One region of the Clostridium sp. HMP27 genome, then DNA from elsewhere that is predicted to be linked to it. Evidence: a T-box and tRNA genes for the amino acid it is inferred to sense, from the RefSeq annotation. Region 1 holds a T-box; the other holds one or more tRNA genes.
The links. A T-box is a leader RNA that pairs with one kind of tRNA and senses whether it is charged. The one in region 1 lies ahead of metG (methionine--tRNA ligase), so its partner is inferred to be a tRNA-Met.

Region 1 (16,075 bases):
CTAAGTTCACTCCTATTTTTTTTGTTGTTTTTGTATCCTTTATATAGCTATTTAGAGTTTCTATAAGTGAACCGTAATATATATCTGTAAAGTCTTTGGGAATCCTTATGTTCCAAAAACTTTTTATAATATCATTATCTATTCTCTTTGATACAATATAAGTCTTATCTTCACTATAAAGATTACCACCACTTTTTTTATCTAACCCTGCAACATAATTAAACTTATGTACTTTATCATGCGCCTCATGCATTTCAAATATGTAATCTGGCTGAAGGGTAGATTTTTCATCAACTTCCTTTGCAGAAGATAGCATATCATATAATTCTTTTATTACATTCTTATCTGTTACTATAAATCTATATCCTTGATCTCTGGTATTTTGTATTACAATCTTTTGCACCTTATTTTGCTTTATATATTCAAAATTTGTATTTTTTAATCCTAATTTTACCTTCATATTTTCTAATGTATTACATCCTGAAAAAAGAGTACTTACTAAGACAAGTGTAATAATCATAGATTTAAACCTGAAAAACTTTTTTAACTTTATCAATTTCTTAACCTCCTAGGTTAATTATTAAAATTTGCTTTAGACTTTCTTACATTAAATATAAACACACCAATGATTAGTGTAAAGACACTTATAAATTGAGATGTAGATAATATTGAAATTTCACCTCTTGAATCTCCTCTAAATACTTCTACTATTATTCTTCCTATACTATAAATTATTATATATAATGCAAACGTACTTCCCTTTTTATTATTTCTTTTATCATACAAAACTAAAAATATCGCTAATAAAAAATCAAATATAGATGAATAAATTTGTGTAGGGTGAAGATGTACTGCTGAAGGTGCAAAGGGTGAATTGTTAAATACAATCCCTATAGGAAGCTTTGTAGGTTTTCCATAACAACACCCTGCAAGCAAGCATCCTATTCTTCCAAAACCTTGTGCTAAAGGTATTGAAGGTATTATTAAATCAAAAGTATCTAACACATCCCACTTCTTTCTTTTGCAATAAAAAAATATTGATATAGCTCCCCCAATTATGGACCCATATATGACAAATCCGCTTCCAATATTCCTTAATATAAAAGGGTTTTCTATTACATTTCTTATCTCAGTTATTATGTATAAAAGCTTGCCTCCAAATATCCCTGAAAGTATAGCTATTAAAGACATATTATAAATATAATCTTCCTTATAATTACTATTCCTTTTTACTCTTGAATTTAAAAGTGCCAATGCAGCTAATATGCCTATTGCTATCATTGTGCCATATCCATAAATTGGCCTTGCAAATAACATAAACAATACTGGCCTCACTTCCTATCACCTCCATTATCCATTATTATAGCATATAAATATATTTATAAAAAATAAGCTGGTCTATAAAATAATAGACCAGCTTTAACTTATTTTTAATGTTTCCACTATAGCTTTGAATATAGTGGGCATATTTTCCTTGAAATTATCTTCCCTTGTGAAAAAAGAAAATCTTATAAACTTGTTACTATCTGGTATAAAATATTCAAATGCCTTATACTTTATATTTTGTGAATTTATTAAAGTATATTCAATATAATAGGCATCCTTATCATTAATCTTTACATTAGATAACTTATATCCTTCTATAATATTTTGTTTAAATGATATATCTTTACTTCTTTCTATAAAAGTTTTTAAGTCTTGATTTAAGTTCCACACTTCTACAAAACCATATACCTTAAAATCCTTAGCTTGAAAATCGTTATGGTATATTATTTCTTCTCCACCAAAATCTCTTTTTTCTGAAATCCAATCATAAGGAAGTTTATAGGTTACCTTGCCATTTAAAGCAGAGTATTCCTTTAAAGAATGTATATTACTTTGCATAAGGGAGGTTAGTTTTATACTATCTTTGAATATACTTTGAATACCAAACATAGTTATCATAAGCCCTACTATAATTATGGTGACACCTAGTCTCTTTTTATTTACAATTATAAGTCTCATACCTTCAAACCTTAAAAGGTTATCTCTCACCTCCACATACTTTATCAATAATAAAATATATGTGAAGAAAGCTGTATTTATTAATTTTTATAAAAATATATTTAATATAAAGAGGTATGCAAATTTGCATACCTACTTTACAGGAATCAGAATAGTTGATTTTCTAAAATCGTAAAACATTAACCAATATCCCTCATCTTCTTTTACTCTACCTGGAACCCAAGTAACAAATCCAGATTTACCTCCATAAGGCTGATCACATCTATCTCTTTTTCCTGGAATCGCATAAACTAAGCATTTTAACTTTCCATCCCTGTCGCATTTATATCCTAATAAGAAATATCCATGTTTTTTAATATAAGGATAATAATTCATCATGGGGTAGTATATAACCGCATACTTATTATAGTCTTTTAATCCACACATATTATTAATATCTTTTATAGGGATTCTATACCACTTACATCTTTTTATTTTAGATATATCTTTTACCTCATCATAGTCCTTAACTAAGTTTTTGAAAAACTCTCCTGTTCTTCCCTTTGGTAAATCATCCTTATCTCTAAATAATTCCTCATTAGGTTCAACTATAACTTCTATATTATCCATTGGATTATCTATTGGCTTTTCTTCTTCTTTCTCTACTCTAACATTTACATGATCATCTACATCTTGTAGTTCAGGTTCTTTGCTGCTTTCTATAACTTCAGGTTCATCTTTTATACTTTCATCTGCCCTAACTTTTTCTTCATCTTTTATAACTTCTTCTGTAACCTTCAATTCTTCTGATAAATTTTCCTTAAGGTCCTCTTCTTTAACCGCTATGTTTTCTTCCCTTTTAGCCGTTTCAATATTTTCTTCATATTTATCAAATATATCTTTCTCTTCTGAAACTTCCTCATCCGCTCTTGTTTTTCCTTCCAGCAGCAAGAATTCTTTCCATTTTGGAATATCAGTGGTTAAAAATCCGCTAAGTACAGGCACTATGTTTTTATCAGGCAGTTTAACTATTGCTGCTCCTATAACATTTTCTACATTTAATCCTACATATGCTATATCTTCTATAGGATATTCATAGGAAACATCGGTTCTTCCATAACCATCTATGTTTAACTCTCCTACCTTAATTATTCTGCTTCCATTCTTCTTCCCTGAAACTAGTGCCATAAAGTAAGGTGTAGTTTCTTTCTTTAAATTTTGTACATAATAAGAAACCTTACATTTATTATTTTTCACTTCAAGTTTTACATAACCTGTAGGAGGTTTATCGGAAGCTATAGCAAAACCCTTTTCGTCTTCCTGAAGTATTATGAAGTACCTACTATAATTCTTTTTCTGTACCAATTAACGTACCCCCATATATTATATTCATTATAATATATGAGGTTCCATTCAAAAAGTGACCATTTAACATAAAACTTATAAATATTTTTTATTTATTTCTATGTATAGAGTTAGAAAGGTTAGCAAATTCATATATTGAGAGTGTCTCTCCTCTTCTTTTTGGATCCACATCACATTCCTGCAGTGCATTTTCTAATAAATCTTTGCTAAGCCCTAGGCTTTTCAAAGCATTCCAAAGTGTTTTTCTTCTCATATTAAATGAAGCTCTTATAATTTTAAAGAATAATTTCTCATCCTCTACCTTCACTCTTGGACTATCCAATTTACTAAGTTTTATTACTGATGAATCTACCTTAGGTCTTGGTATAAATGAAGCTGGTGATACCTTTCTAACGAGCTCAGTATCACAATAATATTGAACTAATAATGATAATGCTCCATATTCTTTGGTACTTGGATTTGCGTCAATTCTCTCTGCTACTTCCTTTTGGATCATTATTGTTAAAGATTTGAATTTATATCCTTCTGTAAGAAGCTTTACAATTATGGGTGTAGTTACATAGTATGGTAAGTTAGCCACAAGCTTTACAGACTTTTCTTCCCCAATTATTTCATCAAAATTTACCTTTAATGCATCCTTATTTATTAACTCAAAATTTTGAAACTCTCTTAGCTCTTCATTTAATATTGGTATTAAGTCTTTATCTAATTCTATTGCACAAACCTTTTTAGCTACTTGAAGTAGTTCCTTTGTAAGAGTACCGACTCCTGGACCTATTTCTATTATAAAGTCCTCATTATTTACTTCTGCACCTGCTACTATGTCTCTTAAAACTTGATCATCTATTAAAAAATTTTGTCCTAAACTCTTTGAAAACTTAAAGTTATACTTATTTACTACTTGTTGTGTTGTATTATCCATTGTTATTCTCCCTTTCCATTTGCTTAATCGCCTCTATAAACTCTTCCTTTGTTATTCCATAATTGTTTAATCTGATAACAAATTGACTAGTATTACAATATCCTATTCTTAATATCTTGCCAAGCTTATCTCTTCTATCTTTAGCATTATTATTTCCAGTTAGCTTAAAGAAAATCAAATCTTGTAAGGTAAATTCCTCCCTCTTTTCCTTAACTTCACACTTAGCTGAATTTAATGCTTTTATTATAGCCTCTGGAGCTGCATTTTCTACTCCTATATCTCCATCCTTTGTTCCCTCATCTCTTGATATATAAGCATGCTTTACCCCTGGAACCTTTCTAGATATTAAGTTTCTTATCTTTTGGCCAGCATAATCTGGATCTGTAAGTACAATTACTCCTTGTCTTCTCTGAGCTTCCCTTATTCTATCTATAACCCTTTCATTTATACCAAATCCACCTACAGCAATCATTTCTGCATCCACTGCCTTTTTCACTGCAGTAATATCGTCTCTTCCTTCTACTACGATTACTTCTTTAATCATTTTTTCCTCCTAAAAGTATAAAAATAGGAGCCATAGGCTCCTTTAATTAATTATATGAACATTTACGTATCTAGCTCCCCAATTTCTAGCTTCACTAAGTGTATTAAAGAAAAGATCCACCTTATTTCCTTTAATTGCAAGTCCTGTGTCTGCAGCAATTGCATAACCATAGCCTTCTATATATAGCTTAGTACCTATTGGAATCACTCTTGGATCCACTGCTACAGTACTTGTTCCATCAGCATCTCTTACTGCAACCATACCAGATGCTGTAAGGGCTCTTCCATAATCTTTTTTAGGTGAGTATGCTGTAGATCTAACACTTATTATTCTTTTACCACCTTCACTACTTGATCCACGAGAAGCAGAATACTTAGTAGATACTGGTTGTACCTTAGGCTTTGTTCCCATAGCCACTACCTTTTGTACAGGCTTTTTAGTTACTGCTTCACTTATAACCTTTCTTGAAACCTCTTTCCCATTTTCGTAAGTAACCTTAGTAGTTACTAATTTTTCTCCAGCCTTTCCAGACTGAACTATCTTTTGCTTACCCTTATCCAAACCACCGTCATTTTTTGTAACTGTTGAGTAAGCTAAAGCCTTTGCTTCCTTAATGGTCTTAGTTTCAACTCTGATTATAGCAACTTTTAAGCCCTTTTCTAATGGCTGATCTTTTGATGGTAATACTTTGTCGGTTTCATTAACTTTTATCCCCTCTACCTTAAGCATAGATTCTATATCACTTTCTGCAGAGTTCATAGTTAATGTCTTTCCATCTACTTCGATCTGTACATCCATTGCTTTTTTAATATATATCTTATCTTGATTTTTTACTTTACTGTCAATCCCAATTGACGTCTTATCCTTTGGTCCTAGTATTATGTTATTAGATGTTAAAACATCATTTACAGTATGTCTAAAAGTAGTTACTTTATTTTCTTTTCCGTCAATATAAACATAAACTGTCTTTCTTGTATTAGTTATAAATATAGCTGCGCCTATTACTACTAGTAATACAAGAAATGCTGCCTTAGGACCATTGGAAAAATGATTTTTTAGATACCTTTTTACCTTTTCCATCACAAAAACCTCCTATTGGCAAAATGCACAAACATTTGATTATTATAATTTACTTGGCGCATTTTGTCAAATTTTCGTACTTTGACCATCTAAAATGTAGCATTGTACATAAATAACCTTATAAAAATTAATGATAGCGTTTTATTTAATATAGACAGTCCTCTCGATGGATATAATGGTAAAATATGTTAATATAATTATATTATACATCGCTTTGAATTATTACCATTACTTCTAGGTATTAAAAGTTATCTAATCTTTGATATATACAAATTTTACACTATTATTATATTTTAAGCAACTTCCTCACATTCAAAATAAGCCAATTTCCAATTTCTTCCTCACTGATATCTCTTATTTCTGCTAGTTTTTCTATTATATATTTTATATAATCTGATCTGTTTCTTTCTCCTCTAAAAGGAGCAGGTGCCATATACGGACAATCTGTTTCAACTAATATTTTATCATCTGGAACCACCTTAGCTACATCTAAAATTTTCTTTGCATTTTTAAATGTTACCACTCCAGTAAACCCTATATAGTAACCTAAACTTAGGCATTCCTTTGCAAACTCCACGCTTCCTGAAAAGCAATGCACTACCCCTATTACCTCCGGAAACATTTTCATTATCTCTAAGGTATCCTTATGGGCATCTCTATCATGTATTATTACAGGTAAACTTAATTCTCTAGCTAACTCCATTTGTTTTATAAAAGCTTGTTTTTGCACTTCCCTATCCGGGTTTTCCTCCCAATAATAATCTAAGCCTATCTCTCCAATAGCCCTAACCTTTTTAGACTTTGCTAACTCTCTTATCTTGCTTATAGTACTATCATTTATCTCATCTGCATGTTCTGGATGGATTCCTACAGCTGCATAGAAAAAATCATATTTTTCTGATAGCTCAACAGATTTTATAGCTCCTTCTAAGGATGCACCACAATTTAATACACCTATTACATTATTACTTCTAATTTCCTCTATTAGTTTTTCTCTATCTTTATCAAATGAATCGTCATCATAATGAGCATGAGAATCAAAAATATACATATACTATCTCCTTTGAAAATACTTATTTTAAAATTATACCACATTTTAATTTTTGTATACATTTTTGCCAAAAGCCTTAGATATTAAAAAGTCCAGGGTCAATTATAACCCTGAACCTTTTACAACTATTTATTATCTTACTATGCTTCCAGTTGGAAGTTCTTCTGGAACCCCTACAGTAAATAATTTACTATCATCTTCAGTAGCAGCTGCAAGTATCATCCCCTGAGAAAGTTCCCCTCTTAATTTTACAGGTTTTAAATTTGCAACTAAAACTACATATTTTCCCACAAGTTCTTCAGGTTTATAAAACTTTGCTATTCCTGATATTACCTGTCTTTCTTCTCCACCTAAATCAACCTTTAGCTTTAAAAGCTTTTTAGCACCTTTAACTGGCTCACATTCTATTACTTTAACTACTCTTAAATCTACCTTTTCAAAGTCTTCTATAGTTATTTCTTCTTTTAAAGGCTGGATTTCCACCTTAGCTGGAGCTGTATTTTTCATTTGCTCTTCTTTTAACTTATTTAATTCATCTATTTTAGCATCAACATCTATTCTTGGGAACAAATTGTCTCCTTTCACAAGCTTTGTTCCTGCACTTGTTCCATCAAATGATGCAATACTATCCCAAGTGATGATTTCTACATTAAGCTGATTATTTATTCTTTTACTTGTGTCTGGTAAGAACGCAGAAATTAATACTGAGATTATTCTTAATGACTCTGCTAAATTATATAATACTGTGCCAAGTCTTTCTTTCTTACTTTCATCCTTTGCAAGTATCCATGGAGTGGTTTCATCTATATATTTATTAGCTCTTCCTATAAGTGTCCAAACCTCATCTAAAGCTTCAGGTATTCTTAGATCATCCATGTGCTTTTCAACCTTTAAGTATATACCCGTTGCTATAGAAATAAGATCGTTATCTATATCTTCCTTTGCTGTAGGACTTGGGATCACTCCGTCAAAGTATTTTTCTATCATAGCGGTAGTTCTAGATAATAAGTTTCCTAAATCATTTGCTAGATCTGAGTTAATTTTCTTTATAAATAACTCGTTATTAAATATTCCGTCTGAACCAAATGGAATTTCTCTTAAAAGATAGTATCTTACTGGATCTGTACCAAAGTGATTTACAAGGACTACTGGATCTACTACATTACCTTTAGACTTTGACATCTTTCCTCCATCAACTAAAAGCCATCCATGACCAAAAACTTGTTTAGGAAGAGGAACTCCAAGTGCCATTAACATTATAGGCCAATAAATAGTGTGGAATCTTAAGATGTCTTTACCCACTAAATGAACATCTGCTGGCCAATATTTATTTAGCATGTCTTCATTACCTGTATTATATCCTAGTGCTGTTATATAATTTGCTAAAGCATCTATCCAAACATATATAACATGCTTTTCATCAAAACTTACTGGAATTCCCCAATCAAAAGAGGTTCTTGATACACATAAATCTTGAAGTCCTGGTTTTAAGAAGTTATTTATCATTTCATTTTTTCTGGACTCTGGTTGTATGAATTCAGGATGGGATTCTATGTGCTCTATAAGTTTATCTGCATACTTTGACATCTTAAAGAAATAGGCTTCTTCTTTTGCCTTTTCTACAGGTCTTCCACAATCTGGGCATTTCCCATCTGTTAATTGTGTTTCAGTCCAGAATGATTCACAAGGAGTGCAATACCATCCTTCATATTCTGACTTGTATATATCTCCCTGATCATAAAGTTTTTTAAATATTTCCTGTACAGAGTTTATATGATAATCATCTGTAGTTCTTATAAACTTATCATAGCTTATATTCATCATACCCCAAAGGCTTTTTATACCTGCAACTATTTCATCTACATATTCTTTAGGTGTTACACCCTTTGCTTCTGCAAGTCTTTGTATCTTTTGCCCATGTTCATCTGTGCCTGTTAAAAACATTACATCATAGCCTGTAAGACGCTTAAATCTTGCCATGGCGTCTGCTGCTACTGTTGTATAAGTATTTCCTATGTGTAAATTTGCTGATGGGTAATAAATTGGTGTTGTAATATAATAGGTTTTTTTATTCAATTTCTATTCCTCCTTAGATAAAGTTCTTATATAATAAAAAGCCTCTATAAAGCTTATATGCTTTATAGAGGCGTCATTTTTACGCGTTACCACTCTAATTTTCCTTTTCTTCTCAAAAAAGGACTCAATAAGTGAGAAAACTCACTTTGCATTTTAACGGCTGCACCCGAAATATCCTACTTAATATTTCAGATATTTTGCTCTGGGGCCATGTTCATAAATCTAAATGCTATCGGCTTTCACCTTATCCGACTCTCTTTTAGCATTTCCACTTACTACTCTTCCCATCATTGCATTTCAATTTTAATATTAATACATATATTTTGCCATGTCAACTAGTTGATTTTCCTATTATTTCACTTATTTCTTTTAAATATACTTATATGTTTTTGCTTATCTTATTTACAATGTATTATAATTAGTGGTGTATTGCTTTAATAAACTTTGCTTCAATGTTATTACTTAAAAGGAGGTACTTATTTGATACGCAAGGATATAATAAAGGATGTTTTAAAATTAGCCCTTCCTGCAGTTGGCGAAATGGTCTTGTACATGATGATATGGGTACTTGATACAATGATGGTTGGCAAATATGGTGGAGAAACTGCTGTAAGTACTGTAGGCCTTAGTTCAGAGATAATGTACAGCTTTGTAAATGTATTTATTTCCGTGGGAATATCTGTTGGAACCGTATCTCTTATCTCAAGAAAACTTGGCTCCAAGGATAACACTGCTTCAGAAGAATTTGCAACTTTAGGACTTGCCATAGGCTCTATGCTAGCACTTACTATTTCATCTGTAGCATTTATATTTGCACCCAAAATTTTATTTTATTCTGGTGCTAGGGATATTGTGCTAAATAATGGAATAATATATATGAAAATCACCTCTATAGGATTGTTCTTTAATATGCTTATGAATGTGTTAAATTCAATTCTTAGAGCAGGTAAAAATACTAAAATCCCTCTTTTAGCATCTGGATTAATTAATATAATAAATTTATTTTTAGATTGGGTTTTAATATTTGGAAAGCTTGGTTTTCCAGAGCTCGGAATACGAGGTGCAGCTATAGCTACAGCTATGGCACATATAGTTGGCTTTATATTTATAACTTTTTATACGCTAAAAAAGTCTCCTATAAAACCTCATTTTAAATTTATAAGAAATATAAATACTTACAGAGCTAAAGAGCTTATTAAGCTCTCAATTCCTTCATCAATGCAAGAAGGAGTGTTCTCTATGATACGCCTGCTAGGTACTATATTAATTATGTATTTAGGGAAAACAGCCTTTGCAGCTAATCAAATTACAACTACTATAGAATCTATATCATTTATGCCTGGAAATGGAGTTGCCATAGCTGCTACAACTTTGGTTGGGCATAAAATTGGAGAAAGAGATTTAAACGGGGCAAAAGAATACGCTTATACTTGCACATTAATTGGAACAAGCATAATGGTTATATGCTCCATAGCCTTTTTACTATTTCCTAGATTTTTAATAAGCTTATTTATAAAGCCAAATGAACTTGAAGTAATAGGTCTTGGCACCCTTTGCCTTATGATTGCTTCTATAGAACAACCATTTATGGCAATCTCAATGATACTTGGCGGGGCCCTAAAAGGTATGGGTGATACCAAAACCCCATTTATAGTATCCTTAATATCTAGTTGGGTTATAAGATTTCCATTGCTTCTCATTTTCATATACAAGTTGAACCTATCAGTTATATACGTTTGGTGGATAACTGCCATACAATGGTCCTTTGAAGGCATAGTAATTTTTATGCTATTTAAAAGGAAATTCAAAAAACTTATGACCCCTACTTAGTCAAGTAGGGGTTTATGTTTTTCAATAAAAAAACAATTTCACAGTAATTACTGCCATTATAGCAGCTGTTAAATCTGCAAGTATCGCAGCCCATAGAGTATGTCTTATTTTTTTTACTCCTACTGCTCCAAAATAAATAGTCACTGTATAAAATATTGTTTCTGTAGAACCCATTATAGTTGATGCCACTCTTCCTACAAAACTATCTGGTCCATAGGTTGTTAAAACATCTGTAAAAACTCCTAAAGCTCCGCTCCCCGATAATGGCTTTATAAGCAGAAGAGGTAAAATCTCTCCTGGAATACCCACATACTTTAGTAATGGATTACTAATTTGTGTTATAAAGTCTAATATCTTAGCTTCTCTAAGCACAGATACTGCAAGTATCATAGCAAGTAAATAAGGGAAAATCCTTAAGCATATCTTTAATCCGTCTTTAGCTCCCTCTACAAAACAATTATATACCTCTACCTTTTTAATCACTCCATAGGTTACTATTAGCCCTATAATCCCTGGAATAAGAAAATTACCTAAATTCATAATTCCCTCCTAAAAATATTTCTGAAGTATCTTACATGAAATTATTCCCACTATAGCTGCTGAAGCCGTAGTTATTATGGCTGTAATTATTATCTCTGCTGGGTTTTGTGAGCCTGTAGCTGCTCGTATGGAAATTACAGTAGTTGGTATAAATTGAATACATGCAGCATTTATAACTAAAAATAATGCCATGTCATTAGAAGCTGTATCCTTATTGGGGTTTAACTTTTGCATATTTTCCATAGCCTTTATACCAAAAGGAGTGGCAGCATTGGATATTCCCATCATATTAGCAGTAATATTCATAACAATACTACCTAAAGATTCCTTATCTCTTCCTTCTTTTTTAAATATAACTTTTAGAATGGGCCTTAAAAGCTTTGCTAACATTTCTGTCATACCGCTTCTTTCTGCAATTTTCATTACTCCACACCATAAACACATAACCCCTGCAAGCTTTATAATTATTTCTACAGTACTATTTGTTGAGGCTAGTATTGCCTGTGTCATTATATCTGCTCGTCCTGTAATCATTCCCCAAATTATACCCAAAGTTAATATTGCGAACCAAATATAATTTATCATTTTACCCTCCATGGATTATTTGTATATTAATTTATATGTTAATGAACTCTATTGTATTGCAAATAAATTTTATTAATGTTACCATATATAATGTTTTTAAATATAAATTATGGAGGCTATACATGACTTTAAAAGAGATAATGAAATATATAGAAAGTGAATACCATATTATAAATAGTACTCCCTGCGAAGTATGCGGCGGTGAATATTTAGCTGATGGTCTAGATATAGATATAATTAATGGAAATCCTTATGATGTCTGCGATTGTACATGTTCAAAATGTGGCCATGAAAAAACTTTTGAATTTTATGCTCCCTTTATAGATGAACTAACCAATAGTAAATGGAAACAAAACTTAAATTAAAAAGAAGCCCATATGTTAGGCTTCTTTTGTTATTTATACACAGGAACTTCAAATGTAATTTTAGGATCCTTGCATTGTAAAACTAAATTCATTATATTTCTGATTTGCGCATAGGGCCAATTGATATCCGTTGCATATTGATGTGTTGCCGGTGCACCCGGATTAAACTTCATTTTATAAAGTGTATCTTGATTATTAGTTGTATTATTTATATATCCCGAACCAATAAACTTTGCTCCACCCTTTATAGCATCCTCTGGAGTAAACCACCCTTGCACATATGCATATCTTGATCCAAGCTCATCTGGATTACTATCCAGAGCACCTATACCAAACATATTATAAACTAATTTCTTCCCATTATCTCCATCAACCTCTATTCCGTTAGCAAGTTTAGAACTTCCATTTCCCGTTTCAAGCAAGGCATGTGATACAAGATAAATTGGATTTATGTTATTTGTTTTAGCTGCATCGAAAAATGCTTGTCCTTTACCTGCCAATATTCCTCTGCCCATTAAAATATTATTTAAATCCTCAACTGTTATACTATCATTTGTATAGCTTAATTTCATAAACGCATATTTCCCATCTTGATCCATAAAATTCTTAGGATTAAGATGATATTTTATTTGATTATAACTCGCGCCTACCCAGCCTGAGCCACCTTCACTAGTAGTTGAAACACCTGGCTTCGCTTGCTTACTTATTGCATCTACAAAAGTTGTTACATAACTCTTATTAACTATATCAGTATTTGATATGCTGTTTATGCATCTTAGATAATCTATGTAATAATTATCATAATCCGTATTTATATCCTTATAATTTCCTTTAGCATTTGATCTTTTCACATAAACAAGAATTTTATACTTATCCCCATTTTCATCACTAGTAAATCTTTTATTTATGGTAATCTTTCCCAAAGAAGCAGTTGTATATCCATTAGTCCATTCCTGAAAATCCTCATACTTCCAAAGTTTCTTGTTGTATCTACTTACATATATTTTATACTGAGCATTATCAACATTCGAAGATAGATTGAAAGTTTGATATTGATTACTTATTATAGGTTCATATTGCATTTTAAGCGTCCTAACTTCAGCTCCATTTACATATGCAGAACCATCTGAAAATCTAGGTGTTATTGTAAATTTCATTTTCACAGGTTGGTTTAATTTTTTACCACCTAAAGATTCCACTTCTGTACTTACATTTACGTAGTAAGACTTTGCTGGTGTATAGCCCTCCACTTTAGGAAGGACTTTTATGGTGTTAGCTGTATCACCTGGCATTACAGTAGCTTGTACAGCAGCACCCTTATCATCTGTCACTGTTATATTAGAATTATTTATAGTTTCTTCATTAAGATTAAAATTAAACTTTACTGTCCATACTTTATCTTGAGAAATAGTTGTTTGGCTTTGAAATTCTTTTACACTTGTTGCTGCATGTGATATGTTATAATTACTTGTTGTAAGCGTAAAAAAAGTTGCAAGCATAAGCGCTGCAAAAGACTTCTTCAAAATAATCCCCTCACTTCATCGTTGTTTACTATAATTAGATTATATAAAATTTTAAGACTTTTTTCTATGAAAAAAGTTAATTTATTTTAATATTTTGCTATAATTTTAACTGTACATTAATAAAAGAGAGGTATAAGAATGAAAAAAATTGACCTTGCTGATAATTTTAAAGTAGAAGAAATTAGAATAAATAAGTTTATAAGCGAAAAAGGTGTATGTTCAAGAAGAGAGGCAGATAAGCTTATTTCTTTAGGTAAAGTTACAATAAATGGTGAAGTAGCTACCATGGGTTCTAAAGTAACTTCTACAGATGAAGTAAAACTTGAAGGTAAACTTCTTTCTGAAAAACCTAAATCAGTATATATAGCCTTAAATAAGCCTAAAGGTATAGTAAGCACTACTGATCCAAAAGAAAAAAATAATATAGTAAACTTTATTAATTATCCTGAACGAATTTTTCATATAGGTAGATTAGACAAGGATTCAGAGGGCCTTATATTTTTAACCAACGATGGTGATATAGTAAATAAAATACTTAGAGCTGGTAATAATCATGAAAAAGAATATATAGTAACTGTAGATAAACCATTAACTCAAGACTTTCTTCAAAGAATGTGCTCCGGCGTAAGGATACTTGGTACTATAACAAAGCCTTGCAAAATATATAAGGAAGGCTCTAATATATTTAGAATTATACTTACCCAAGGATTAAATAGGCAAATTAGGCGAATGTGCGAAGCCCTTGGTTATACTGTAACAAAGCTTAAACGAATTAGAATAATGAATGTAAAGCTAGATAACATCCCCCTTGGCAAATGGAGATACCTTACTAAAGATGAAGTTGACACCATAAATGAATTAGTAAAGAATTCTCTCAAAACTGAAGAAGCCTCTAAATGAAAAGAGGGCCCTTTAATAAGGACTCTCTTTTCTGTAAATTTTTTTGCTATGGTCCAAAAATTATTCCTCTATCATACAAATACTTTGTGCTGCAATCCCTTCTTTTCTGCCTGTGAAACCCAACCCCTCTTCAGTTGTAGCCTTTATATTTATTTGATTCTCATGTATGCCTAATATATTACTTATATTTTCTTTCATAGTTTCAATATATGGGGCCATTTTAGGCGACTGAGCAATAATTATAGAATCTATATTTACTATTTTATAGTTTCTTTCCATTATTAGTTTACTTACTTCTTTTAATAACTTTAAGCTATCAATTCCCTTATACTCCTCCTTTGTATCCGGAAAATGTTTTCCTATATCCCCTAAAGCACAAGCGCCTAATATACTATCCATAATAGCGTGTATCAATACATCTGCATCTGAATGCCCTAAAAGTCCTTTTTCATAAGGTATGTGAACTCCACCTAAAATAAGTTTTCTTCCACTTATCAACTTATGTACATCATATCCTATTCCTACTCTCATCATATTACCTCCTAATATATCTTTTATAATATTTTATAATAATACTTTCCTCAATTAAACAAAAAAATAAAGCCTGGTATCCCAGGCATATTATACTATATAATTTATGATATATTTTTTCTGTAATTGATTACATTTTCCTTATGACTTTTTTTATTTAAATGAAAAAAGCTTTTTACACTATTAATAATTCTTATATACAAGGGTTCCATACTTTTTTTATTTTTGTGCCTTTTAGAAAAATCAACATATACAACATTATCTTTCATCCACGTCACACCCTTTATAATTTATTTATATTAATATAATACCATAAAATAGATGAATTGTTAAGAAAATTCTAAATATATTTTATGCCTAAAAGCTTCTTTTAACGAAACTTTTAGACATATGATTTGAGGAGAAATTATTTTACAAAAATAGGACCTGCTAGTAACACATATTACATTATATTCATCATACTTATAATTTGCTATTTCATTTTATATTATTTACTTAATATTTAAAACTAATTCAAATAAAATATGTTAAAATGTTTATTATATTATATATTTTCAAATAGTTATCAACAATTTGTCCACATTTCTGTGGATAATGTTGATATAATCACTTGTTAATTTCAAAAATTTGTAACTTTTTATAGTTAATAACTATAATTAAAAATGTAACCTTTTGTATATATTTGAAGATATATAGAAATCAACAGAAATTTCACAAGTTATACACAGGCAAAATGTGGACAATGTGTATAAGTATTAAACTGCTTGATTATTCTAATTA
Region 2 (16,075 bases), on a different contig from region 1:
TATTCCCTTAAATTTTGGAGAAACCCAATTACGTCCAAGCCTTCCCCTACCCATAGTTTGTTCTTCGCTTATTATTACTATTCCTTCTGAGCATCCACTACTTGCTAACTTTTTAGCTTCGTTATTAGTAGAATCTATTGAGTTAAAGTAAACTATTTGTTTACCTATATAGCTTGTATTTAAATAAGGACTTATTTCTTCAAAAGTAAGCAAGTCTGGAGATGAAATTAACTTATATCCTTTTCTAGATACAGACTCTATATTATATCCATCTTCCTTTATTGCCTTCATATATTTCCATACAGCAGCTCTTGAAATCCCCAAAGCACTGCTAATATCTTCTCCAGATATAAATTCATTTTGATTTTTCTTTAGTAATCTGATTATTTCTTCTTTCAATGTGCCTCCTCCTTATCTTTTCATCATTATAACATTTTCATTTAGAAAAAGTACATATCATTAAATCTAAGTCAATCTTTTATTTGATATAATATTAATTTATACTATAAATTGTTGTGATATATTAAATACAATCCAATAATTCAATAAAGAAGGAGTTATCTTTATGAAATTACTATTTATCTCTGATATTCATGGTTCTTTATACTATTTAAATGAAGTTCTTCAATTATGCCAAAACGAAGATCCAAACTATATAATTATATTAGGTGATGAGTTATATCATGGAGCAAGAAATCCACTTCCAAAGGAATATAACCCAAAAGCAGTAACTGAACTGTTAAATTCTTATAAAGATAAAATTATTGCGGTTCGTGGAAATTGTGATAGTGAAGTTGACCAGATGGTTTTAGAATATCCAATGCTTAGTGATTATTCCGTAATTCTTTATAATGATAAAAGACTATTTTTAACTCATGGTCATATTTATAATAGTGATAATTTGCCTAATTTAAGTACAGGTGATGTATTAATTTATGGTCACACCCACGTACCTTTAGCTGAAAAACATAAGGATATATTTATATTAAACCCTGGTTCCATAACCTTTCCAAAAGAAAACACACCTAATTCTTATGGTGTGCTTGAAGACTACATATTTAAAATTAAAACTTTAGATGGCGACATTTATAAAGAAATCGAACTAAAATAGTCTTCAATTGTTCCCAAATATGTATTATCCTCGTCACCATTACATATTTGGGAAGTAGGATATCATTATAAAAACAATACCCCTACCCCTACAATGGTAATTAGTGATCCAACTATTTCCCTTGAAGTAACCTTCTCCTTTAATATTCTAATTGCAGGCGGAATGATTAAAACAGGAGTTATGGATGTAATTGTTGCAGCTACTCCAGCTGTAGTATGCTGAATTGCTAGCAATGAAAATGACACTCCTAAAAATGGCCCAAAAATCGCTCCAAGAGAGATTCTTTTTAAGGCATAGGCATCTTTAAAAGCTATACTTAAATTTCCCCACTTCTTCATTACAGTAATCAATATAGTAAATCCAAAAATTCCAGCAATTATACGTATTTGCGTAGCTGCAAAAGGATTATAATTTCCCATTCCTACTTTACTTAATATAACGCCACACGCTTGCCCTAAAGATCCCAAAAACGCAAAAGCTAGTCCCTTTGCAGGATGAGCAAATTCAACCTTATTCTCCTCTAAATCCTTCTTAAAAACTACTATTGCAATGCCTATTATTGTAATTGACATTCCTATAATACTTATTTTACTTAATCTCTCACCAAAAACTATATAGCTTATTATTGCAGTAATTGGAGGTGAAGTTGCCATTACAAGCATCGCAATTCTCGAGCCCACTTCAACATAAGCTTGAAATAAAAATAAATCTCCTAAAACAAATCCTATAATTCCTGAGATTAATAGCCATAGCCATGTACTTCCAGTGGCATCTATAGGTAAAAATAACCCTCTAGTTATGAGCGTATATATGCTTATTAACACAAAACCTATCAAAAGTCTTATAAGATTTACAGATAATGATCCAACTTTTTTACCTGCTGACTCAAATGCCAGCGCTGTAACAGTCCAAAACATTGCTGTTAGTAATGCTGCAAATTCTCCAAAATGTGACTGTAACATAAAATCCCCTCCACCAAACCATATTCTTTCCTAATTTTACTAAGTTATATTATACCATAACTATTTCTTAATTATATTTAAAATATAACAACATTCTTATTCACTTAAAGATATTTAACACTCTTTCTATAAATAATATATATTGTTTCTTAATTTTCATATAAAAAAGTTTATATTTTGTTTATAATTAGTTTATGAAAAATAGAGATATACATTTTAAAATAAACTTATGAAGGACCTTCATGAAAACAAACCTAAAGGAGATGTTATTAAAAATGAAATTAAAGAAAAAAACAGCAATGTTTTTAAGCTTTGCTCTAGGAACTGTAATGTTTGCTTCTACAGCTATGGCAGAAGTAATGTCTAAAAGTGGATATGATCAATTAAAGGATTCTATGAAATACACGGCTGAAAGTCTTACCTCAGATGTTTCAAGTTATACTTTAGACATGTCTTTTGCACTAAAGGATAATGGTACTGTTATTTCATCTGAAACCTCACTTAATAAATATGATGTTTCAAAACAAGCTATGGAAAACGTATCAACAAATATTGATGGTAAAGTTAAAAGAGATAATTATTACTACGCTGACAAAAATGGTTATATAAATAAAAACAGTGACCAAAATGTATATTATGTAAGTGAGTATACAAGTCCTCGTGAAGTAAATTCTTTTAAAAATCCATTTAAAGAAAAAGAAGCTAGCGATGTTGAAAAAATAGCAGATGCTCTTGTAGGTAATTTAAAAGATTCTGTTATTGTTACTGAAAATACAGATGGAAGTAAGGTATTATCTGGATCTTTAAAAGAATCACAAATACCAGCACTAGTTAATGCTGTAGTATCCCTACAATCTAAAAATGAATTTGGCAATAGAAATAATAACCAAGATAATATGCCAAAAATCACAAAGGATATCTTTGTTAAAGAAATATCCGGTAAAATGGTAGTAAATAAAGATGGATTAATCCAAAGCATACTTGGAACTGGTGTACTTTCTGGTAAGGACGATAGCGGAAAAGAACATGTTATAACTTTAGAATTATTAGGAAAAGTAACAAATGTAAACTCAACTGTTGTTAAAAAGCCTGATCTTTCTGGCAAAACTGTAGAAAAAAATACAGAAAGAGATTATAACAAGCTAACTAACCCAGAAATATATGTTGGACAATATAAAACTGATATTATAATAGAAAAAAATAATAAGTTTGAAAAAATAGGTGAAAAATTTGTTGATATTACTAATGCAACTGAAACTAGTATTAGCGGAAGATATCATGAAGAATATTTAAAGGGTTATGAAAACTATGCATCTGATAAGAAAGACTTTGAATTTAGCGCAAAATTCGAAAAAAATAATGGCACTTATGGACCTTTTACTGCTTCTGATAATACTATAAAAGGTGATATATCTGTAAATCCATATTCAGCAAATATATACTTTAATATAAATGAACGTGTAAGAACAAACATTTTATCTGACAGTGAGTACAGCAGAGTATTTAATTAATAATATCTATAATAACTTGTCGGTATTACTATACCGACAGGTTATTTTTAAAGCTTTATTATAATAAGTTTTGGAGGGATTTAAATGGACAAAGTTATAGAAATTCAAGACCTTTCCAAAGTATATAAAAATGGACGAGGTATAACTGACATTAATCTTGATATATATAAGGGTGATATTTTTGGATTTTTAGGACCAAATGGTGCTGGTAAAACCACTGCCATGAAAATCATGGCCGGCCTCATAAAGCCTGATAGTGGTGATGTTAAAATTTTAGGTCATAGTATCTTAAATGATTTTGAGGCAGCTATAGCAAAGGTTGGCTGTATTATAGAAACTGCTGAATCATATCCCTTTTTAACAGCTTTTGAAAACTTAAAACAATTTTCAAGATATTATAAAGATGTTGATTCTAAAAGAATCGAAGAAGTTTTAGAGCTTACTGGTCTTTTAAGATACAAAAATGAAAAGCCAAGAAAATTCTCTCTTGGAATGAAACAAAGACTTGGAATTGCTGCTGCAATTTTATCAAGGCCTGAGGTAGTTATACTAGATGAACCTTTAAATGGTCTTGACGTAGAAGGCATGATTGATATGAGAAACATTATAAAAGATCTTGCAGAAAAAGAAAATACTACATTCTTTATATCAAGTCATCTCATCCATGATGTAGAACTTACCTGTACCCGTATTGGAGTTTTATATAACGGGAAAATGCTTAATGTAGATACAACAAAAAATATATTGAATAACTATGCTTCCCTTGAAAATTATTTTATTAGTGAGGTAGAACGAAATGGTAGGATTTAAAGCAGCTTTAATAAATGAACTTGAAAAACTATATAAAAAGAAAAAAGTTTTAGTGGCAGCTATAATGTCACTTATTTTCATTATATTTGGCCAATTTTCTATCATTGGTCTTAGAAGCGGTTTTGGAGTTCGCGGAACTTCCGGGGTTGACTTCCCTCTACTTGTGCTTTCTGTTGTTGTTAATACAATTCTCCCTCTATTTACAGCACTTGTAACTATAGATAGCTTTTCTGGAGAATTTGCTCAAAACACTATGAAGATCGCACTTACAAGGCCAATTACAAGATTAAAGTTTTTTTCTGCAAAACTCACTGCTGTAATAATATTTGTACTAGTTAATCTTATGTTTGTAATGATTTTTTCAACTATAACTGGTATGATTTTTAATTCTAGTTCATTTACTATGCAAGGAATTGTTAAAATACTTGTTTCTTATTTAGTCACATTGTTTCCAATGATAGTATTGTCATTAGTAATTATACTTTTTACAAATATACTTAAAAGCGGAATAAGTGTATTTTTTATCTCTATCCTTATTTTTATAGTTTTCAAAGCATTAGGAATTGTTTTTTCAAGCTATTCTGCTTTGTTTTTTACAAGTATGATGGATTGGTACAAACTATGGATTATGAATGACATTTCCTTTTTAAAAATTCTTCGACAGTTTATGATGATGTTTAGTTATGCTATACTATTATTTACAGGTGCCTATTATTTATTTGATAAAAAGGATTTCTAGGCAAATAACATTCTATAAGGTGAGCAAAATGGATATAAAAAGACGTCTACTTATTTCTAATACTATAACTGTTATAACACCGTTTATAATTGCAATTTTATCAGCCTTTATATTTACACTTGTATCTTCAAAAGTTTTTAATAGAAATATTAGCTATGATAAATTCACAAAATTAATGGTTGCAAGATATCAGCTTATAACTGCAGTAAAGGACGTGTCAAAATCTAGCCCCGGGACCATTGAAGATAGTAAATTTCAAAAATATCTATACGATAAGCTTTCAGATATTAATGGAGAAATCATAATAATTAAAAATAACAATGTCATATTTTCATCAAAAAATATAACTAAAATTGATATAGAAAAGTCTTTAGAAGTAATACGAACTAATTCTTTAAAAAATACGGTGAAAATTAGCGATGGTTCTTATATGGTTGACGGTGCTTCACTTGTATTTAAAGATGAATCCATCGGAAATGTAATACTGCTTTCACCAGTTGGAAAAGATACAGATGTTTTCAAAAAGTTTATTATTACTCTGATAAGTGTATTCTTTATATCATTTATAGGAATTAACTTATTTATGTCTTACCTTTTTTCAAAGCGAATATTAACTCCTATTTCACTGCTTAAAAAAGCTGCTGCTGAAATTAGTAGAGGTGATTTAAACTTTGAAATTATAGAAAGTGGTGACGGAGAAATTAGAGAGTTATGTGCTGATTTTGAAGCTATGAGATTACAGCTAAAGGATTCTATTCGCATGAAAATGAAATATGATGATAATAGAAAAATGCTAGTTTCTAGTATATCTCACGACTTAAAAACCCCCATAACTTCCATAAAGGGGTATGTAGAGGGGATTTTAGATGGTGTGGCAAATACTCCTGAAAAGACGGAACGTTATTTAAAAACCATTTATTCAAAATCTGAACAAATCGATGTTATGATCGATGATTTACTTTTATACTCAAAATTAGATTTAAATCAAATTCCTTTTAATTATGAAAAGACAGATATTGTTGAATACTTTGACTATTGCATTTTAGAAAGCTCACCAGAGCTGGAAAAATATAATATACATATTGATTTTCAAAATAATCTAAAGGATTTTCGCTATGTTATGCTTGATAGAGCGAGAATGAAGCGAGTTATAGTTAATATTATTGATAACTCTCGCAAGTATATGGATAAAGAAAACGGCCTAATAACAATAATGCTTAGAGAAACTAATTCTAGCATTATTATTGAAATAAAAGATAATGGCTCTGGTATTGATAAAAGTGATGTAAGTAAAATATTTGATAGATTTTATAGATCAGATTTAGCAAGAAGTGATGCAAAAGGCAGCGGGTTAGGACTTGCAATCGCTAAGCAAATTGTAGAAGGCCACAAGGGTAAAATATGGGCAATAAGCCATGAAGATGAAGGTACCAGTATAATAATTTCACTAGCAAAAACTATTTAAAAATGGAGAGCATTATGAAAAAAATTTTAATTATTGAAGATGATTTAAGTATTGCAGAACTTCAAAAGGATTATTTAGAGCTCAACAACTTTGAAGTTACTATATGTACAGATGGTGTGCAAGGTTTAAATACCTTAAAGGAGACTAGCTTTGATCTCTTGATACTTGATATTATGATTCCTAAAATTGATGGATTAAGCATTTTGCGTAGTATTCAAGATTCTAAGGAGATTCCTGTTTTACTTGTTTCTGCAAAAAAAGAGGAAATTGATAAAATTAAAGGATTAAGTCTTGGGGCAGATGATTATATTACAAAACCATTTAGTCCAGGTGAATTAGTTGCTAGAGTTAAATCTCATATTCAAAATTATGAGAGAATAAGAACTAAGTTCTCTTCGAAAGTTAAAAATGATATTATAACAATACGAGGTTTGGAAATAATTAAAAGTTCACGACAAGCATTTATAAATGGTAATGAAATAAATTTAGCTCAAAAGGAATTTGATTTACTGCTTTGTTTGGCCGAAAATCCAAACAGAGTATTTAGTAGAGAAGAATTATTCGAACGAATTTGGGGGCTTGATGCTCTTGGCGATACTGCCACAATAACTGTTCATATTAGAAGAATAAGGGAAAAAATAGAATCCTCTCCTTCCAACCCTCAATATGTTGAAACTGTTTGGGGTGCTGGGTACAAGCTTAGAGTTTAAAAAGGAACTTTCGCCAAAGCGAAAGTTCCTTTTTAAATGTCTTTTTCACTTATATATCGGATTGCTATAAATCCTATTATAAAAGCTATTAAAGAAGTTACAATGCTAATTCCACCAGGTATACCTGGAAATACAGGTATAATAGAGCCTATAACAAAGCCTAAAATCAACAAATATGTTTTGCTTGGATATCTTTTAAGTAAGTTTTCTATACCCCTAGTAGTTGCTAAAACACCTATAACAACTCCTATGCCTAAAGGTATTAAGAAAGGTACATTTCTATTATTTACAGCATTTAGTGTTACATCATACAAATTTAATGTAAGCAGCATAAAAGATGCGCTTATCCCAGGTAAAATCAAGGCTATAGAAACTACCACACCTGCAATTAAAAGAAATACTATACTTAAAACTCCTTGTGATGTTGCCAGTGTAGTAGTTGCTGCTGGATCTGCCCCCATTAAAAGAACTATTATAAAACCAATAATTAAAAACAATAAATCTCCTTTATTCTTTTTACCTGAAGTTGATTTCTTATATAATACTGGTATTCCACCACAAATAACTCCTATAAATAAAAATCTCATTACAAATGGCTGACTTGCTAAAGCTGATTCTAATATTTTACTAAATAAAATAAGAGCTGTAAGCCCACCTAGTCCAACTTCTAGTAACAGCATAGTATGTGCTTTTATATCTTCAAAAAAATGACCAATTGAATGAATCAAATCATCGTAAATTCCAAGTATTATTGCCATTGTTCCACCGCTAACTCCAGGAACTAATGTAGCTATGCCAATAACTATTCCTTTTAAAAAGTTTTTAATGAATTTCATGTTATCCTCCACTAATTAATTATGTTAGTTATTTTTTATATATTATATCATACATTCAAATACTTTTTAGTTTCCAAGTTCTTAATTTATTCTTACATTTTATACGAGGCCATGCGATTAAATAAAATATTCCAGTTTATATTATTACTAACATTACAACATAAACTGGAATCTAAAGTTTGTTAATATTCCTCTATATCAGTATTCATAGTTAAGGTAATATTTAAGTTACCATTTCTACATCTAAGCGTATCTAGGAATTCTTTTTGACTTATATTATTATCCATTGTTATTGTATAAACAAGCTGAAACAAGCTGCCTAAGTCAGTAGTTTTAACCTTTTTAAGCTCATAACTCTTTGTGTACTTTTCAAATATTTCATCAAAAGCTCCTTCATAATCTAAATTTTCTGGAATAGTTATTTTAAGAATCTTTTGCGATGTTTTATTAGCACCAAAATTAAATATATTGATTATAAACATAAGCAAGCAAAGGAACACTGTAAAGATAGCTGCATATCCAAAAGCCCCGACTCCACAAGCAAGTCCTGCTGCCATTGTAAATAGTATATAAGAAATTGCCTTCGGATCTCCTGGTTCACTTCTAAATTTAATAATTGAGAAAGCACCTGCTAAGCTGAACGCCCTTGCAAGATTGCTTCCTATTAAAAGTACAATTATAGAAATAACTACGGGTAAAATAACTAAAGTAACTGAAAAGTTTTGAGAATGCCCTCTTTTACTTGAAGTCTTCATATAAGTAAGGCTTATAATTCCTCCTAAAATGAAAGCAACAATTATTGTAAATACCGAATCCATTAAAGGTATTGCTGTACTAGTTGTGGTTGTGTTAGATGCTGTGTTAAATATTGTTTCGAACATAAATTCATTTCTCCCCTCAAGTTCATATTATTTAATAACATTTTTTCATATTCTTTTCCATACTTTGAAAAACTCGTTTTAAAGATCTTATATTCTGAAAGCATTTGTGATAGCCATAATGGCATGCTGCTTCCAACTTTTATCTCCATTAGCCATTTATCATCATCTACTAGACTTTCTCCATGATCTCCACTTTCAAGTCTTAAGTCATATCTTCTTGTCCTTATATTTGTATCAAAGGTTATTCTTATATCTCTATTTTCTTTACAAAATAGTGCTTTTCTCTCATAGGCTACATAAACTTTAGGCTCTAAGTCATACATCTTTAGCATATATTGAATTTCATTTATAACCTGTTTATTCATATAATCCTTTATCTCAGGCTTTTCTTTAGTGTATACAAACTCATAAGCTTCATTTAATTTTAATTTTGTTCTTCTTTTGCTCCCGACCCCAGCGACTTTTTTCTTGACCTCAAAATATATCTTTTCATTTCTTTCAGGAATTCCATATGCTCTGATTCTAAGCTTTTCTTTATATCTTGGCTTTGACAAAGAAGTTCTTATTAAATGATTATCTTTTGTATCTAAGTAAATATTGCTTATGGTGTATAACTCGTGGTTTCTGTTATACTCATCCAACTCCATATATTTTAAAAGTCTTCCTTGAATTTCTTCATATATTGACTTATCAATTAAATACTTAACTTCGTGCCTTTTAAAAACATCAATAGCCATTATGATTCTCCTTTCATTAATTCATTCATATTTCCTTCGTTGATTTAAGTATATAAAATGAACCTTAAACAAATCTTAAATAACTTATATAAATTTAATGTTTAAAATCTGCGTTATATTTAAGAAAAATAAAAAAATCACCTATAAATTCTCAAAAGAATTTATAGGTGATCTTAATTTATTCTATACAGCTTAAAAGAATATTACCTCCTTAATATTTCTAACAGTCGCTGCAGCTTGCACAATCCCCACAGGCAATTTCTGTTGTTTCCATATTAAAAATATGCTCTCCTGCGGCATCAATATCCTTGACTTCCTTTATAATTTCTTCTAAACACTTAAATATTTTAAAAGATATTCCCTCAGCTTGTTTACAATAGTTATGTGCATTTTCGTAGTTTTCGCTTTGAATTGCATCCATTACCTTTCTGCCACAGTTATGAAAATCCATATGAACTTTCTCTATTGCCTTCCAGTTAGAACTAATCTTTGGATGCTCAACATTAATTGCATAATAAAAATGACCAAATGCACATCTGCTTCCATCTAATTGAAGAGGATATACTTTCATTGTATTTACAGATCTTTTTAAATTAGACAGCCACTCTTCATGGGACTTTTTAGCTTTCTCCATGTATGCAATAAAATCTTTATTATTTATTGAATTTGAGCTATTTTTTAAATGCGATAACATTTTTTTTACTATATCTGATAATTCAGAATCAATCTTGGAAATCTTTGTTGCTTCACTGGAACTCTCAACAGCACTTTTATGAATTTCCTCTGTCATATTAGTAAGTTTTTCTGCATCAGAAGTTGATATTTCCATAGCTTTATTAATTTCATCTGCTGAAATGCTAATTCCATTCATGGATTCATTAAGTACTTTTATATCTTTAACTGTAGTGTTTAATAGGTTAACATTTTCTTGAATAGTAACTTTAACTGTATCAATTTTTTCGCTCATTTTACTTGTTACATTTATTGTCTTATCCATACTGCTTTTACCGTCTGCTGCAGCTTGATGAATATTTGTCATAATAGATTTCATGCCAGAAAGATTTACTTTTGTATCATCTGCAAGTTTTCTAATTTCTTCAGCTACTACTGCAAATCCTTTTCCATGTTCCCCCGCTCTTGCTGCTTCTATGGAAGCATTTAGCGCTAATAGATTTGTTTTTCCTGCTATTGCTTCTACAGTTTTTACAATATCACTAACTTTATTAGCCATTTCAACTAGATAATCAATCTTACTACTCATTACATTTGCATTACTAACAACATCTTCTTTAATGTTACCGATTTCATGCATTTGATCAAGTGCTTCAATATTACTTTTCATAAGATTTTGTGATGAATCTGATACACTATTAAGAGTCTTGGTTGCAACAGAAATGGTGTCATTAACCCCATTCATGCTAGCAGTAGTCTGTTCAACAATAGCTAAATTAGACTGACTCACATCTGACATTTCTTTAGCAAAATCAATTAACATATTGGATATATATCTCATCTCAGAATCAAAACTGCTTATACTAGCACCTATATCAATGATCTTTTTAGCAGATTCAGCTAAACTTTCTTCACTCTCAAAAAGTTTATTAAAATAATCAGCTATTTTTATATGCCTGTTATACTGAACAACAGGTTTTTTAATTATTCTGCCTCTCATACGATTATCAACATATTCCATAATATCGTCAGCTTCATGACATGGTGTTCTTCTCGATTTAAAAAACATAAAATCCTCCCCTTATAAATTTTTATTTAGTTTTGATACTTTATAACATTTATTTGTATTCTTTGATATTCTTAGCTTATTTTATCGGTTAAAACTACCAAAATCTTTACCATTATATACAAATTTAACATTTTGTTTACATCATCATAAATAAAAAAGACACCCCATATTTAGGGATGACTTTTACTCTGTACATAAATTGCTAGAATTATTAACTTTATGTTTCTTCATTCAATTTTTTTAATAAATTAAAAAAGTCTTCTTCAGTTTTTCTGTCCAAATATATATTCAGCAGTGATTGAGTAGACATTTTACTAAACCCCTTACACCCATTACTTAGTATATCTGCAAGAATGTTCATAAAAGTTTCGTTACTTTTATCTATATCCTTAAGCATTCTAGCTGCCATGTCGTTTACTAACTCTCCTTCTATGCTCTCTCTAAGTCTTCCAGTATATTTTTTCATAAATTCCTGAGTTTCTTCAGGATATGCAGAAAAATCTCCCGACAACAGTTCTTCAATTTTAATCATATCTTCACTCCCTTTGTAAGTAAACAGCTTCCTTTCATTATACTTTGCATAGTAGTTTATCTCAAGAATTTATATATTTAATTGGATATAATCAACAAATCATTCTGCCAATAAATATAATCTTATAAAGAAGCAAATAGACTTTGCACTTCATTTTAATATATATTTTTTATTAATAATTATTATTTTAAAAAAACACTTGACTTATATTATTAATTACACTATACTTAACCTACAGCTTAAGGGAAGCCTTAGTTGATAATATCGCGGGATGGAGCAGTTGGCAGCTCGTCGGGCTCATAACCCGAAGGTCGTAGGTTCAAGTCCTGCTCCCGCAACCATAGAAAAAACATCCTAATGCTTAGGATGTTTTTTATTTTAGATTTTTCCACCTTATTTAGTAATAATTATTTACCTAGCATCTTTGACACAAAGCACAATTCTTACATAACAATATAAATTTATATCGTGTTACAATAATTTTATATATTTAAAATTCATTAATAAATGAAGTAAATAATTATTATTTTTAAAAACCCTTGACTTATATAATTAAGTACACTATACTTAACCTACAGCTTAAGGAAAACCCTAGTTGATAATATCGCGGGATGGAGCAGTTGGTAGCTCGTCGGGCTCATAACCCGAAGGCCGTAGGTTCAAGTCCTGCTCCCGCAACCATAGAAAAAACATCCTAATACTTAGGATGTTTTTTATTTTAGATTTATTCATCTAAAGTTATTTAATAACTAGTATATTGTAAAACTTTCTATTTTCTTAAAACTTCTAGTTGCAATGATGAATTGATCTCAGCTATTATAACTTCTTTCTTATAATTAAATACATTTTGTTTCTTTAATTCTTTTAGTAGCCATTCTTTATTCTTCTTTATATGCCTAAGATTTTGTTCTATTATGCTACCATCCATTATTAAAGGAATAGTTAGTCCTTCATTTGAAGTTTTAATTTTCAAATCTTTTAATGTTACTGGCTTATTTTCAGGCTTTGGAAAGGCAGATATATTACCTTGGGGTTCCATAATTATTGTATCTAAATCTAACATTTTATCATATCCCTGTTGCCGAAGTAATCCTTCTAATTCGTTTAAAGTAAGCCCCATTCCCCTTATAGATTTCATATCCAATTTCCCATGTTGCATAATTATTGTTGGTGTATGTTCCATAATAGTTGTAAATTTATTACGTATAGCAAGCCTGGTGCTTAAAAGCATTAAAATAACTAAGAAACCAACTCCATAAACAGATTTTATAGTAACTTTATCTACTAATGGCTCAGCTGCAACGTTGGCTAAAATCATTAGCCCTGCAATTTCATAAGATGTCATTTGTGCAATAGCTTTCTTGGTTAGAGTTCTAGTACTTAAGTATGTAAATAAATATACAATAGCAACTCTTCCACTGTATGATAAAAAATCCTGCATTGTAACTCCTCCAAAGAAATATTAATAGCAATCAAATCATTTCATTATGGACCTGAGAATGCTTTCATAACAAAATCTAAGGAATTTCTTATAGCTCCAATATATTCAATTGCTGCATCCTGTTTGTGTTGCACCGAAGCCTCTAATTGTCCCATTGTAAGCTCAAAGGTCGTAAAAATTTCTGTGGCGTTATTCATTTGAATAACTACCCTTTTTTTATTATAAACACTCTTTAATTCTTCCATAGATTTTTGGGCATTATTCCAGTCCTTATTTGTTACACTTTTTTCTATTTGATTTAAATATGAATTAAACTCATCATTTGGTAATACACCACTAAATATAGCCCACATACTAATAAAACAAATCATCCACGCAGTAGCTATATAAAATCTCATTTTATTTTCACCAAACAAAATCTTCACCTTCTAACAATATTACTTCCCCAATTCCTTCCAATGTTCATATGCTTCGCTTAAATCAGAAAATGAACTAGCTTTATCTTTTCCTTGAATTGAGCCACGAAGACGTGCTAAGCTAAAGCTAAATCCATTAATTTCATCCCTTTCTGAACTAAATTGAACTCTTTTAACTATTTTATTCCACGCTTCATCTAACTTTTCAGTATTATTACTAGCCTCTTCCCACTTTTCATCGTTTATATTACTAGTTATCAATTGAATAATTTCTGGTATATTCTTATCATTTACAGAAGAATTTTTAAGATAATTTCCACTTAACATTATAAGTATGAAACAAATTATTGTAACTATTGGTATAGAGACTATAAAAAATTTTCTCATTTTATTTCACCTCTCTTAATAAGGTCCCTTATAATCACCTATGTCAGTAATATTTTTCATGTGATCCTTATATTTATCAATATATAAATTTCCTCCTGGATCTAAAGTTAAGAGAAATACCTCTTCTGGGTCTTCCACCCCATGTTTTTTCAGCTCCCTTAATAACCACTTTGTATCTTTATTAAGCTGTTTTAAATTTTCTTCAATGACTATTCCGTCATAAATTATTTCTGTACCTATTCCAGAAGGTTTTATCTTAATATTCATATCTTTTGGAGTTACAGGCAAATATTCCGGCTTCTTAAGAACTGAAATATCTCCATTGAGTTCTATTATGGCATAAGCTACTTCATTTAAGTTAAATATATCTTTACTTCTAAGTAGTCCTAAAAGTTCTGCTACTGTATATTTCATTTTTTTTAAAGCATCTTCCATTATTTTGCCATCCATTATTACAATAGTTGGCTCTCCTTCTAAACACTTGGCTGCATATCTCCATTTTAAACTTATAACTTCCATTAAATATCCCAAAGCTGCCCAAGCTATAAGTCCTACCCAGTGTGGCCACGCTCTACTTGATAAATCTGTAGTAAGTGTGGCTGCAATAGATCCAATTGTAATACCCAGAATATAATCAAAAAATGTCAACTGACTTATCTGTTGTTTTCCAAGAACTTTTGCAAATATGTGCATTGAGAAAAAACCTATAGCCGCCCTAACAAAAACAACTAATCCTTCATTCAAAGCTTCTACCTCCTTGATTTCTTTACTCTATTATTCGTTAATACATTCTGCCACTTATCTGTATAGTATTTCCTCCTCACATGAAATTTATAAAATATAAATACAAATATAAAAGCCTTTTTATACTTGGTTTATAATCAAACCAAGTATAAAAAAGCTCTGCAACATTTATCAATATTTAAATTATCTTTTTTTCCTTGTCATAAAGAAACTTTCTATTAAAATCTCAAATCCAATAGCAACTATAAATACTATCCATGAATACTTCCACCCAATGGCAAATCCTATTAAAAGGAATGCAGCAAATGTAAATATCCATAGTGCACCAGATATGTTTCCTCTTAGCATCATTGTTTGAGGATCACTATAATGTTTTACCCATTGATCCTGCCAATCCTCATCCATTTTTGTTCTATTTTTCTCAGTTAACCCTAGATATATAAAAACTATTGTTGAAGATATAATAAACGGCATTGAAGTAGCTAAAACTTGAAATAACTCTTGCCCAGAAAAATATACAAGACCTGTTGAAAAGATTCCAAACATAAGTACTGCAGTAGCTAAACAATATAATAATGCTCTTTTAGGTTTCATCCCATAACTATGTTTTGTTTCTTGAGTTAGTCCAAAATACATAAATAATAGTACTGATACTATTAAAAATGGCATTAAAGCTCCTGTTGTATCCATTAAATTCTTATTTTGAAGATAAACAATTCCTGCAGCCATACCTCCAAATAATAAAATAGAAGATGCAACTATATAGGCTATTATATGTTTTTTATCAAGTTCAAACTCTTTTGTTATATTTTCTTGAAACTTTTCTTTAGATACTCTCTTTAAATTTCCAACTAGTTCGTCCATATCTCCCAAACTTGAAACAGCTTCCCTAAACGCTTCTTCTTCAGTTTTACCATTGGAAATTAAATCATTTACTTTTTCTAACAAGTTAGCACTTATTTCTTCCTTTAATTCACGTAATTCATTTGTATCATATATATCTAAAAATAAATTATCTACATATTTTTTAATCTTATCTTTCACTTCTATTC

Region 2: it encodes a tRNA-Met, which carries the amino acid that the T-box ahead of metG (methionine--tRNA ligase) is inferred to sense. The anticodon was not compared.

The regions. Positions count from the first base shown of each region.
Region 1 is NZ_JMFY01000001.1:17,193-33,267, reverse strand. It holds gene DP68_RS00180 (hypothetical protein) at 1-556, opposite strand, end outside; gene DP68_RS00175 (prolipoprotein diacylglyceryl transferase) at 574-1,335, opposite strand; gene DP68_RS00170 (hypothetical protein) at 1,420-2,004, opposite strand; gene DP68_RS00165 (hypothetical protein) at 2,137-3,348, opposite strand; gene rsmA (16S rRNA (adenine(1518)-N(6)/adenine(1519)-N(6))-dimethyltransferase RsmA) at 3,437-4,270, opposite strand; gene rnmV (ribonuclease M5) at 4,263-4,814, opposite strand; gene DP68_RS00150 (G5 domain-containing protein) at 4,857-5,894, opposite strand; gene DP68_RS00145 (TatD family hydrolase) at 6,181-6,945, opposite strand; gene metG (methionine--tRNA ligase) at 7,078-9,021, opposite strand; T-box leader at 9,085-9,321, opposite strand; gene DP68_RS00135 (MATE family efflux transporter) at 9,502-10,851, shown strand; gene DP68_RS00130 (nucleoside recognition domain-containing protein) at 10,873-11,391, opposite strand; gene DP68_RS00125 (nucleoside recognition domain-containing protein) at 11,401-11,976, opposite strand; gene DP68_RS00120 (hypothetical protein) at 12,099-12,341, shown strand; gene DP68_RS00115 (N-acetylglucosaminidase) at 12,371-13,864, opposite strand; gene rluF (23S rRNA pseudouridine(2604) synthase RluF) at 14,003-14,764, shown strand; gene ispF (2-C-methyl-D-erythritol 2,4-cyclodiphosphate synthase) at 14,825-15,295, opposite strand.
Region 2 is NZ_JMFY01000018.1:281,916-297,990, forward strand. It holds gene DP68_RS10485 (biotin--[acetyl-CoA-carboxylase] ligase) at 1-399, opposite strand, end outside; gene yfcE (phosphodiesterase) at 566-1,111, shown strand; gene DP68_RS10495 (DMT family transporter) at 1,177-2,073, opposite strand; gene DP68_RS10500 (hypothetical protein) at 2,349-3,584, shown strand; gene DP68_RS10505 (ABC transporter ATP-binding protein) at 3,669-4,394, shown strand; gene DP68_RS10510 (ABC transporter permease) at 4,381-5,133, shown strand; gene DP68_RS10515 (HAMP domain-containing sensor histidine kinase) at 5,162-6,598, shown strand; gene DP68_RS10520 (response regulator transcription factor) at 6,613-7,308, shown strand; gene DP68_RS10525 (DUF368 domain-containing protein) at 7,341-8,144, opposite strand; gene DP68_RS10530 (DUF4956 domain-containing protein) at 8,327-9,025, opposite strand; gene DP68_RS10535 (polyphosphate polymerase domain-containing protein) at 8,962-9,762, opposite strand; gene DP68_RS10540 (methyl-accepting chemotaxis protein) at 9,983-11,503, opposite strand; gene DP68_RS10545 (hypothetical protein) at 11,721-12,035, opposite strand; tRNA gene DP68_RS10550 (tRNA-Met) at 12,301-12,376, shown strand; tRNA gene DP68_RS10555 (tRNA-Met) at 12,641-12,716, shown strand; gene DP68_RS10560 (YetF domain-containing protein) at 12,805-13,476, opposite strand; gene DP68_RS10565 (DUF4363 family protein) at 13,521-13,874, opposite strand; gene DP68_RS10570 (DUF4363 family protein) at 13,914-14,279, opposite strand; gene DP68_RS10575 (DUF421 domain-containing protein) at 14,295-15,023, opposite strand; gene DP68_RS10580 (permease prefix domain 1-containing protein) at 15,207-16,067, opposite strand.